Linked DNA regions of Pelagibaculum spongiae. The protein of the gene in region 2 interacts with the protein of the main gene of each other region in a pairwise test. Links are inferred from orthologs where the notes say so. Each region holds a gene or a part of one and is shown on either strand. Other genes may lie near its edges.

Region 1 (5,437 bases), on a different replicon or contig from region 2:
GTGCTGACCACACCAATGCCGGTCATTTCACATAGAATGCGTAGTTGTTCACTAGCTCGAGTACGAATGCAACCATTACCAGCAATAATAATCGGCCGTTTGGCTTTTTTGATTTGCTCAACCGCTTGCAAGATTTGTTCTTGATGGGGCACTGGACGACGGAATCGTTGAGGCTTCATTGGCAATGATAGTGAATCTAATTTTGCAATATCTTCTGGTAATTCTAATAAGACTGCGCCGGGTTTTTCGCTGCGGGCAATTCGAACTGCCTTGCGAATCATTTCTGGAATGTTGTCTTGGTGGTAAATGGTTTCGGCCCATTTGGTGACCGGCTTAAACATGCCGACAACATCCATAATCTGGTGGGACTCTTTATGTAAGCGGCGGGTAGAACCTTGGCCGGTTAACACTAGCATCGGTGCGCGGTCCATATTGGAGTCTGCAACACCGGTAATCAGGTTGGTAGCACCCGGACCGAGCGTGCCCAAGCAACCGGCAGGCTGGCCGGTTAATCGGCCATAAATTTCGGCCATAAATGCTGCGCCTTGTTCGTGGCGAGTCAGAATAAAACGTACGCTTTCTGATTGTTCTAAAGAAATCATAAAATCGGCATTTTCTTCACCGGGAACACCAAAAATATATTCAATACCTTCTTCTTCGAGACACTTAACAAATAGATCGGATGCTTTCATTGTTTTAATTCCTGTTAATTTATCTATGCTGATTTTTTTCATAAGCGGCCATTTTATAAAAATGGCCGCTATTTAATTAGATAACTGATGTATGTAATGTGAACGCTTTATTTCCAAGTTTATTTATAGTTGCTCGGAGCGAATCACCATCATTTTTTCTATTTGCATTTCAGCGATGGTGTGTTCGATGCCGCCAACGCCGATACCTGATTGGCGTAATCCAGCAAATGGCATGCCGTCGACTCGAAAAGCAGTATGTTGATTAACCATCACCGCTGAAGCGTCTAGGCGTTTGTAGCAGCGGAGGATTTTCTCCATGTCTTTGCCAAATACTGCCGCCTGAAATGCAACCGGTAAGCTATTAGCCCGATTAATCGCTTGATCCATTTCGTCGAACTCATACAAACAAACGACCGGGCCAAACACTTCTTCAGTGCTGACTTTGGCATCTTCTGCAGGGTTTAATAATAGGGTGGGTGGATAGCAGGTTTCGCTAATGGCCTTGCCACCAGCTGCCAACACTGCGCCACCTTTAACTGCTTCTTCAACCCAACTATGAATTCGTTCTAATTCTGCAGGGCGAATTAATGGGCCAACTTCGGTAGTCGGACTCGTTGGGTCGCCAACTTTCATCGCGTTTGCAGCATTTGCTAGCCCTTTGGCTAATTGCTGAAATACCGACTTATGCGCATAAACTCGCTGTACCGAAACGCACACCTGGCCAGCGTGGTAGTAACCACCTTTTGCCAGTGACTGAATGGTTTGTTCGATATCAGCATCTTCATGAACAATTACCGGGGCAACGCCACCGTGTTCTAGTGCGCAGCGAGTGCCTGCTGCTAGTTTGCTTTTGAGCATCCAGCCGACTTTTGATGAGCCAATAAATGAGAAAAATCCGACGCGAGAATCAGTGACCAGCTGAGTTGCATGGCTGGTTTCTGCAGTGACCATTGCTTGAGCCCAAGCAGGAGGTAGGCCAGCTTGATGCAGCATTTGAATAATCCGCATACAAGAAAGGGGTGTATCACCGGCTGGCTTGACGATAACTGGGCAGCCCGAAGCAACCGCAGGAATCACTTGGTGAATGATTAAATTAAATGGGTGGTTAAATGCACTCACTGCAACCACGACACCGATAGGTTCGCGGGTGGTAAAAGCCAGGTGGTGGCGAGAACCTGCAGCGCCATTAACCATTGGCATGCTGCCGCCATCTTTACGCAGTGCTTCAATGGCTAGCTTTACACCATCTAAACCGCGAGAAACTTCTACCCGGGAATCTAATAATGGCTTGCCACCTTCACGAGCAGATTCCAAAGATAAATGTTCATGGTGACTGTCGATTAAAACCGCGAGCTTTTCGAGAATTTCGATTCGTTGATCGATGGCAAGCCAACTATCGCGATCACGAAATAGGCGATAAGCATTGCTTAAGGCTTGTTCGACATGTTGTGAGTTAGCAGTATCAACGGTGGCAATTGGCTGGCGATCGAAAGGAGAAAGAACGGTATGTTGGCCAGCTGCAGCAGTTGCTTGCTCGACTAACAACGGAAAATGTTCCATAGAAGTTGTCCTGTTATGGTTTTGTTTTTTTACAAGGTAGCTGCAAACGTATGCCAGTACTGGGCTTTACCAACTAAATCTTGCGCTAGTTTTAAAGTAGATCAGTAATCGTTATGACAGATGTTTTGCATCATGGTTTCGAAGAAAGTGCGGGTAACTATTTGTGATCAATAGGTGCTTTTGCTGTTAATCACTGCTTTCTGATGAAATCACAGCCACTTTGCGGTAACCTGCCCGCGAATTTTCCAAGGTATTAGGCATCACATCATGAAAGATTTTAAAATCGCTCCTTCTATTTTGTCTGCCGATCTGGCGCGTCTCGGTGACGATGTTGCCAAGGTGATTGAATCTGGCGCTGACTGGGTTCACTTTGATGTAATGGACAACCATTACGTGCCTAACCTGACCTTTGGCCCAATGGTTTGTAAGGCACTCCGTGACTACGGCATTACTGCGCCGATTGATGTGCATTTGATGGTCAAGCCTGTAGATGCATTAATTCCTCAATTTGCCAAAGCCGGTGCCGATTACATTACCTTCCACCCAGAAGCGAGTGAGCACTTAGATCGTTCATTGCAGTTAATCAAAGACAATGGCTGTAAAGCGGGCTTGGTATTAAATCCGGGCACTTCTTTGGAATGTCTGGAATATGTAATGGATCGCTTAGACGTGATCTTACTGATGTCAGTAAACCCAGGTTTTGGTGGTCAGAAATTTATCGATACTACGTTGGACAAAGCGCGCAAGGTTCGCCAGTTAATTGATGCTTCAGGCCGTGATATTCGCCTGGAAATTGATGGTGGCGTGAATGTCGCAAACATTAAAGAAATTGCAGAAGCCGGTGTTGACACATTTGTAGCAGGTTCAGCCATTTTTAATAGTGGTGATTACAAAGGCAGCATTGATCAAATGCGTCAGCAATTATCTCAAGTTAAATAACTGCGATTAAATAGCTGCTTCTCGGGAGTGCATTCAGTGCTCCCGTTTTTATCTCGCCTTTAATGGACTAACTGTAAATGAGCCCATCTATTTCTTCTGAAAATAGTCCTAAGCAATCATTACCAGCGCTGAAAAACCTAAAGCTGGCAATGTTTGATCTTGATGGAACCTTGGTTGATTCAGTACCTGATTTAGCGATAGCCATCGATAAAATGCTGGCTGACTTAAATCGGCCTGTAGTTGGAGTTGAAAAGGTTCGAGATTGGGTAGGTAATGGCGGTGTTATGCTAGTCAAGCGAGCGCTAGCGGATGATATGGCAGGTAATTGCACTGCTGAATTATTTGCTAAAGCCCACCCATTGTTTATGCACTATTACGCAGACCAACACTCGTTAACTTGCACTTATGACGGCGTACTTGACGGCTTGCAATGGTTGCAAAACCAGGGTGTGAAAATGGCGGTGGTCACTAACAAGCCTTATCAATTTGTTGAAGATATTTTAAAAACACAAAATATGATTCAATACTTTGATTTCTGGATTGGTGGCGATAGCTTGCCAGAGAAAAAACCGCATCCTCAGCCACTACTGCACACTATGGCGCATTTTAATGTGACTGCAGCGCAGTGCATTATGGTCGGTGATTCAAAAAATGATGTGGGTGCTGCTAGAAATGCCAAGGTAGCAGTAGTTTGCTTGCCTTATGGTTATAACCATGGCGAAGATATCGCAGATAGTCAGCCAGATGCATTGATTGAACGATTAGATTTAATTTCTCATTGTTTTAATTAAATAAAAAATGCTCTGCTAAAACCATAATACTATACCCAAAGTAATTGAGGGTGCAGGTAGGCGGCAAATGAGCGAAGCCCCGTGAGCATACTATGGTAAGTGATTGGGGTGAGCGAAAGTAGCCAACGCCCCTGCAACTTCAGGGTATAAAAAAATAGGAAAACAGCATGTCCCAACTCCAGCAAACACTTCAAGCAATCGATACGCTGCATAAACAAGACCCTAAAAAGGTCGATGGAAAAGCACAAGAGTTGATATATGCCGAGCATTGCAGCCGTTGGCTTGAAATCTTGTATCCGAATGCCTCTGAAGTGCTAACCATTGCAGTGCGTAGCCAACATTTGTGCCGTTGGGAGATGCCTCGTTCCGACTTTCCTATGGACCGTACTGGCTATTTGAAATGGCGTACATCTTTAGCAAAACTACATGCTGACAAAGCAGTAGCTACCATGAAACAAAATGGTTATAGCGATCAGGATTGTTCTCGCGCTGAGGCGATTATTCGCAAGCAAGGCATAAAAAGAGATGGCGAAGTACAAGCGCTGGAAGACTGTGCTTGTATGGTATTCATTGAAACGGCATTTTTACCTTTTGCCGCCAAGCATGCTGAAGAAAAAATTATTAGAATTGTACAAAAGACATGGGGAAAAATGTCTGACAAAGCCCATCAAGCTGCTTTAGCGCTCGATCTTCCAGATGCAGCCTTGGTGCTGATTAAAAAAGCGTTGGCTTGATTGATTAAGCACCTGTCATTCCGAGTAGGAAGTGCATGGATCCACGGATTAGGGCGATGCAGACAGAAAATGTTTCCGACATTTTTCTGCATTTTCTCCATCCGTAGAAGCCATTCCAAAGCCAAGTAGCCAAGGGTGAAACTTTCCGGTGATTATTTTGACTTGGCGGTAACTGTTAATGCGCGATTTACTAAGCGATCATCAAATTAATTTTTGTATCATAGAGTTAATGGCAGGTCGTTCTGGGGTAACGAGAAACCTGCTATCTTGGAAAAACACGCATGCACGATTTGTTTTAACTAGTTCCAATCAATATAATTGTTTTGTTTTTAATTAATGGTTTGTTGGTTTAACTGACAGGTTGTATTAATGCTATATGGAGCATGCACACTATTAAGCTGTTAGGCGGTAATCCAATGAAATTTGCCTTTTACATACTTTCATTTGCACTTGTATCTTGCGTACCCATAGTAGAAACTTACAAAGTTAAAAACAAACAATCGCAGGAAGTAATCGTGAGCGAGCTACAAAATCAAATACAGAAAGATGCTGAATTTGCAGCGCAGCAATTTAACCCCAGACTTGATGATCAATTAGATTTTTCAGCTGACAGCCTGTCTGCTGTTGATGAAATGCTTGAAGAAGCATCAGACTTTGCTGATGAAATGCCGGAAGAGCGCACCAATTCAATTATTGAACTCATGACCGCATATACCTTGTT
Region 2 (5,515 bases):
GATTGCAGAGCGAACCGCAGTTAATTGACGATCTTTTTTAGATTCAATAAGCTGCTCCAACCTCTGCAATGCTTGTTCATCACTCTTTAGTTCTTTTTTTAGTAGCGTTATTGTTTCGTCAGAAACACCCCGTTCATTTTCAACATCTTCACGTTCTCTAAACCACTCAAAAAAGCGGCGAAAATCTACACTTTGCCCTAGCGAATTTTCGAAGCCATCAATTTGCTGAAGTAAACGTTTCTTGCGAATTTTTAGTGGAATATCTAAAACGCCACGCTCTGCTGGATAAAAAGCTACCAACGGCAACGAAGCAGAAGGGTCATCCGTCAACCTTTGCCGAAAAAAATTGGCTAGCAAAGCCAGTTCTTGCAAGTCTGATTGAAACCGTCCGTTCTTACCTTTACGCTTCCTGGCAAGTTCCCAATCCCGTTCTTGGAAGTCCTTCAAGAGCCGTTCCCGTACACATACCCCGATTAATGCATCATTGGCAGAATTACGAATACTATCTTCCTCGATTAGCTTACCAACGCCTTTTTCAGAGGAAATCCTAGCGACTAACCAACTAAGAGAAGTCGCCACAGCTTGTAGCAACGTTGTCTTTCCAGAACCATTATTACCAATTACAACAGTCGCGTTGCTATCTGGATAGTCGTCAGTTGGAGCGACTTTGATTGTCTGCGACTCATACATACCGATATCGCAGATTTTGAAGTATTTAATTTCCATGTTTTAGCAGCCTCGCTCTACGCCGTTGTTAGCCAAAGCCTCAAATAATTTACAGTGTTTGCGAATAACAGGCAGGCCAATTTCTAATGCAACCAAACTATCAACAACGATTTTTACACGAAATAAAGAAATCATTTTTCCTAACGCCATTAGCACCAATCCGTAAATTCAACTGATTTAACTTCAGTTGCTACGATTTCTGGATAGAAAATGATTGGATGTCACTCAGAAGTGAATATCCCTTGAAATGTTTTCCTAGCATCAACGACAATTCTACTGCGAAAGTTGATTCAAATGACTAGATGCAACCAACATAGCCTAAGCCTAAATAGACTTTTATCAATAACAACCATGCAATAATGGATGATGATTGCGATACAAAGAAGACGCGAGAACTAATGGTGTTCAAAACAATCATCTCGCACTTTAAAAAAAGTGCGCAACTAGAAAACAAAATCGAGATACTCTCAGAGTGTCAAAGTGAACAAAAACATATAATAGAGACGCTTATTAAAAAAGAGAAGCTACTTGAGCATAAAATCAACAAACTCGAATTGGCCTGCCAAAATATTAAAAACAAACAACTTAAACAAATAGTTCTAGCTCCAATATCGCCTACGAAAACCAACACAACTAATATCAAAAGTGCTGATCGATTCCAGAGTAAAACTTTTAATTCATTCGGCCAATTCAAACCTACACACAAGAAGAGAACACAGAATCACACGGCTTTGTTCGAAAAACAAAGCATTGAAGACAGTATTGCCTTAGATATTGCTGTCCAAGAGAACACATACGGCCGTGACAATTTTGGCGACAATAAAGATGATTATGATGGTGATGATTTCTCTGACAATGAAGATAGAGATGATCGCTACTAACTTCCAAAAACCAAAAAACCGGCTAAGAAGCCGGTTTTTTGTCAACGCTAGTTTTTAACAATTAGCGCTGCTGGTTGAATGCTTTCAAACCAGGATATTCAACGTCGCCCAGCGCTTCTTCGATACGCAGCAACTGGTTGTACTTTGATACACGGTCAGAACGGCACAGAGAACCTGTTTTAATCTGGCCAGCAGCAGTACCAACCGCTAAATCAGCAATAGTTGCATCTTCAGTTTCACCTGAACGGTGAGAGATAACTGCTGTGTAACCCGCATCTTTAGCCATCTTGATCGCGTCCAGAGTTTCGGTCAAAGAACCGATCTGGTTGAATTTGATCAGGATAGAGTTAGCGATACCTTTGTCGATACCTTCTTGCAGGATCTTGGTGTTAGTTACGAACAAGTCGTCACCAACGATTTGGATCTTGTCACCCATGATCTTGGTCTGGTATGCGAAACCATCCCAATCTGATTCGTTCAAACCATCTTCAATAGAGATGATTGGATATTGTTCAGCCAACTCAGCCAAGAAGTCAGAGAAACCTTCTGAAGAGAAGATTTTGCCTTCGCCTTTCAGGTTGTATTGACCGTCTTCGTAGAATTCAGAAGCTGCACAGTCCAGCGCCAGAGTAATATCTGTGCCCAGTTTGTAGCCAGCTGCTTCAACAGCAATCTTGATTACTGCTAACGCTTCAGCGTTAGAAGACAAGTTTGGCGCGAATCCACCTTCATCGCCAACTGCAGTGCTCAAGCCGCGATCAGACAGAACTTTTTTCAGTGAATGGAATACTTCAGCACCCATACGCAGTGCTTCACGGAAGCTAGTTGCGCTCACTGGCTGAATCATGAACTCTTGGATATCAACGTTGTTGTCAGCGTGCTCGCCACCATTGATGATGTTCATCATTGGTACCGGCATGCGGTAAACACCAGGAGTGCCGTTCAAATCAGCAATGTGCTGGAACAAAGGAATGCGCTTTTCAGCAGCAACCGCTTTAGCCGCTGCTAAAGAAACTGCCAAGATTGCGTTTGCACCCAGCTTAGCTTTGTTTTCAGTACCGTCTAATTCGATCATCAGGTTATCGATTGCGCGCTGATCTGCAGCGTCCTTACCAATCAATGCTGGAGTGATCAGGTCTTTAATGTTGCTAACTGCAGTCAGAACACCTTTACCCATGTAACGAGACTTATCGCCGTCACGTAATTCCAACGCTTCGCGTGAACCAGTTGAAGCACCGGAAGGAGCGCATGCCATACCCATGGCACCGGATTCCAGATGTACTTCAGCTTCAACAGTCGGGTTGCCCCGAGAGTCCATGATTTCGCGACCAATAATTTTAGCGATAATTGCCATAAAGCCTATTCTCCAAAATAACAGCAGAAAAAGGATAGCTGCGGGCCCAAAGCCCTCTTAAATTCCAACAGTCAATTCAAACGAATGCTTATGCATCTCGTTGATTGATTGCTGCCTTAACAAAACTGGTAAAGAGTGGATGTCCATCTCTTGGAGTTGATGTGAACTCCGGGTGGAACTGACAAGCTAGGAACCATGGGTGATTCTCTATCTCGACCATTTCGACCAACTGTCCATCCTCTGAACGACCAGACACTTTCAAGCCTGCTTGTTCAATCTGAGTTACCAACTCACCATTAACTTCATAACGATGGCGATGACGCTCAAAGACTGAAGCGGAGCCGTAAACTTTAGCCGCTAGGCTGTCTGGCTCTAATAAACATGTCTGAGCACCCAAACGCATAGTACCGCCTAAGTCGGCAGCCGCATCACGCTGTTCTACTTCGCCATCTGACCGTTTCCATTCGGTGATTAAACCGACCACTGGATGCGGCGTATCTGGCTTAAATTCGGTGCTGTGAGCATTGTCCATTCCCGCCTGATGGCGCGCATATTCAATCACAGCAACCTGCATTCCCAGACAAATACCTAAATAAGGTACTTTGTTTTCACGAGCGAAACGGGCAGCAATAATTTTGCCTTCAACGCCCCGCTCACCGAACCCGCCAGGCACCAAAATCGCATCCATTTGCTTGAGTTTATCTGTGCCTTCATATTCCAAAGATTCAGAATCGATATAGCAAACTTCCACTTTGGTTCTGGTATGAATACCAGCGTGACTCAAAGATTCGGTTAAAGATTTGTAGGCATCGGACAAGTCCATATATTTGCCTACCATGGCGATTTTTACTCGCGATGTTGGGTTGAGTTGTGCATCGACAACTTGTTCCCATTCGCTCAAATCTGCCGGCGAGCATTGTAAGCGAAAACGATCAACAATAAGCTGATCCAGCCCCTGATCACTTAGCATTTGCGGAATTCGATAAATAGAATCCACGTCTTGGCAAGAAATAACCGCTTCTTCATCCACATTGGTGAACAAGGCAATCTTACGGCGCTCATTACCTTCAACGCCACGCTCACTCCGGCAAACCAAAACATCTGGCTGTATACCAATAGAACGCAGTTCTTTAACAGAATGCTGAGTCGGCTTGGTTTTGATTTCGCCAGCAGCGCCAATATACGGCACCAATGTTAAGTGCAAGAACATGGTGTTTTTGCTGCTTTCTTCGACTCGCATTTGGCGAATGGCTTCCAAAAACGGCATCGCCTCAATATCACCTACGGTACCGCCAATTTCAACCATGGCAATATCAGCACCAGCAGCGCCAGCACGCACTCGACGTTTGATTTCATCGGTAATATGAGGAATAACCTGAACCGTGCTGCCGTTATAATCACCACGACGCTCTTTACGAATAACGCTCTCGTAAACACGGCCAGTAGTGAAGTTCTGTTTTTGGGTCATTGTGGTACGAATGAAACGTTCGTAGTGACCTAAATCGAGATCAGTTTCGGCACCATCTTCGGTTACGAACACTTCGCCATGCTGATAAGGACTCATAGTCCCTGGATCTACATTGATGTAGGGATCCAGTTTCAGCATAGTGATCTTCAGGCCTCTAGCCTCCAGAATGGCGGCAAGGGAAGCGGCGGTAATACCTTTACCAAGCGATGAAACGACACCACCGGTAACAAAAACGTATTGAGTCATGAGAAGCCCTGAAAAACCAATAAAAACGAGTGGAATTCAAGGAAGGGCATAATACCGAAATTTATTGGCAGGCTCAATTGATCCCAGTAGGCAAAGCTGAGAAATCACACAAAATTTTATAATTAACATTGTCAGTTCTGGTTGCCATTTTAATCCCTGCAATCGCTACAAGCCCCTGATCATCAACAATTAGCGGCCAATAGTCTCGATACCAAAGTGGTATTCCTGCTTGATTCATTAACCGACCAACTGACTCAAATCTACCGCTTGTTGAGCACTGCAACTTTAGCCCGGTAACCCCAAAAACCAGCCTTAACTCAACGTTTGGTAACTCGTTACCTTGCGCTGAAAGCTCAAAAGATTCTGTAGTCAATATTGGCTGCTGCTGCGGGTTCCAAAAACTATTTTGCGCCTGTTGCTGTAATTGCTCGATTAACCGACCTTCAACTAACCAAAGCATTTGCCCATAACAGGCCATAAAACTGCCGTCGGTTAAATCCTGCCGAGGGCTTGCGGTGCTATTAGCCGATTTCAACTGACGAACAAATTCCTGCAAACGAATTTCTGGCAAGCTTCTTTGGCCCGCCTGACTGAGCCAATAACGCAGCAGGTTGATCAAACGATCATCGTCTAGCTGTTGCAATGGTTTTAAGTCCAGCCGATTGCCCGGCAATAGAACCTGCGCTAAATCCTGATCGGCTAATTGATCTAATAATCGGTTCGCTTGCTGCATTCGCCGGGCGGTAGCGCTCAGCACCCGATCAATTCCCTGCCATTGCTGACGGATTTGCGGCAGAAACTGATTGCGAATCAAATTACGCCGAAACAAATTTTCAGCAT

The links. The genes of interacting proteins can lie anywhere in the genome.
Region 1: the proteins of eno (region 2) and rpe interact in binary tests that used the Escherichia coli proteins (3 or more experiments, as listed by UniProt). The link is inferred for Pelagibaculum spongiae from one-to-one orthologs.

The regions. Positions count from the first base shown.
Region 1 is NZ_QDDL01000010.1:25,498-30,934, reverse strand. Bases 1,626-4,355 are described here. They hold rpe (ribulose-phosphate 3-epimerase), read left to right. Parts: upstream 1,626-2,519; coding sequence 2,520-3,191; downstream 3,192-4,355. Other genes in these bases: DC094_RS18130 (DUF4202 domain-containing protein), read left to right, coding at 4,150-4,355; DC094_RS18135 (phosphoglycolate phosphatase), read left to right, coding at 3,269-3,982; DC094_RS18145 (aldehyde dehydrogenase family protein), read right to left, coding at 1,626-2,252. Also shown: DC094_RS18150 (acetolactate synthase large subunit), read right to left, coding at 1-692; more of DC094_RS18145, read right to left, coding at 816-1,625; more of DC094_RS18130, read left to right, coding at 4,356-4,716; DC094_RS18125 (hypothetical protein), read left to right, coding at 5,232-5,437. UniProt on the Escherichia coli protein: Catalyzes the reversible epimerization of D-ribulose 5-phosphate to D-xylulose 5-phosphate.
Region 2 is NZ_QDDL01000011.1:9,563-15,077, forward strand. Bases 816-3,623 are described here. They hold eno (phosphopyruvate hydratase), read right to left. Parts: upstream 2,962-3,623; coding sequence 1,669-2,961; downstream 816-1,668. Other genes in these bases: DC094_RS22195 (hypothetical protein), read right to left, coding at 816-876; DC094_RS18665 (hypothetical protein), read left to right, coding at 1,086-1,607; pyrG (CTP synthase), read right to left, coding at 3,050-3,623. Also shown: DC094_RS18660 (AAA family ATPase), read right to left, coding at 1-726; more of DC094_RS22195, read right to left, coding at 730-815; more of pyrG, read right to left, coding at 3,624-4,675; tRNA lysidine(34) synthetase TilS, read right to left, coding at 4,749-5,515. UniProt on the Escherichia coli protein: Catalyzes the reversible conversion of 2-phosphoglycerate (2-PG) into phosphoenolpyruvate (PEP). It is essential for the degradation of carbohydrates via glycolysis.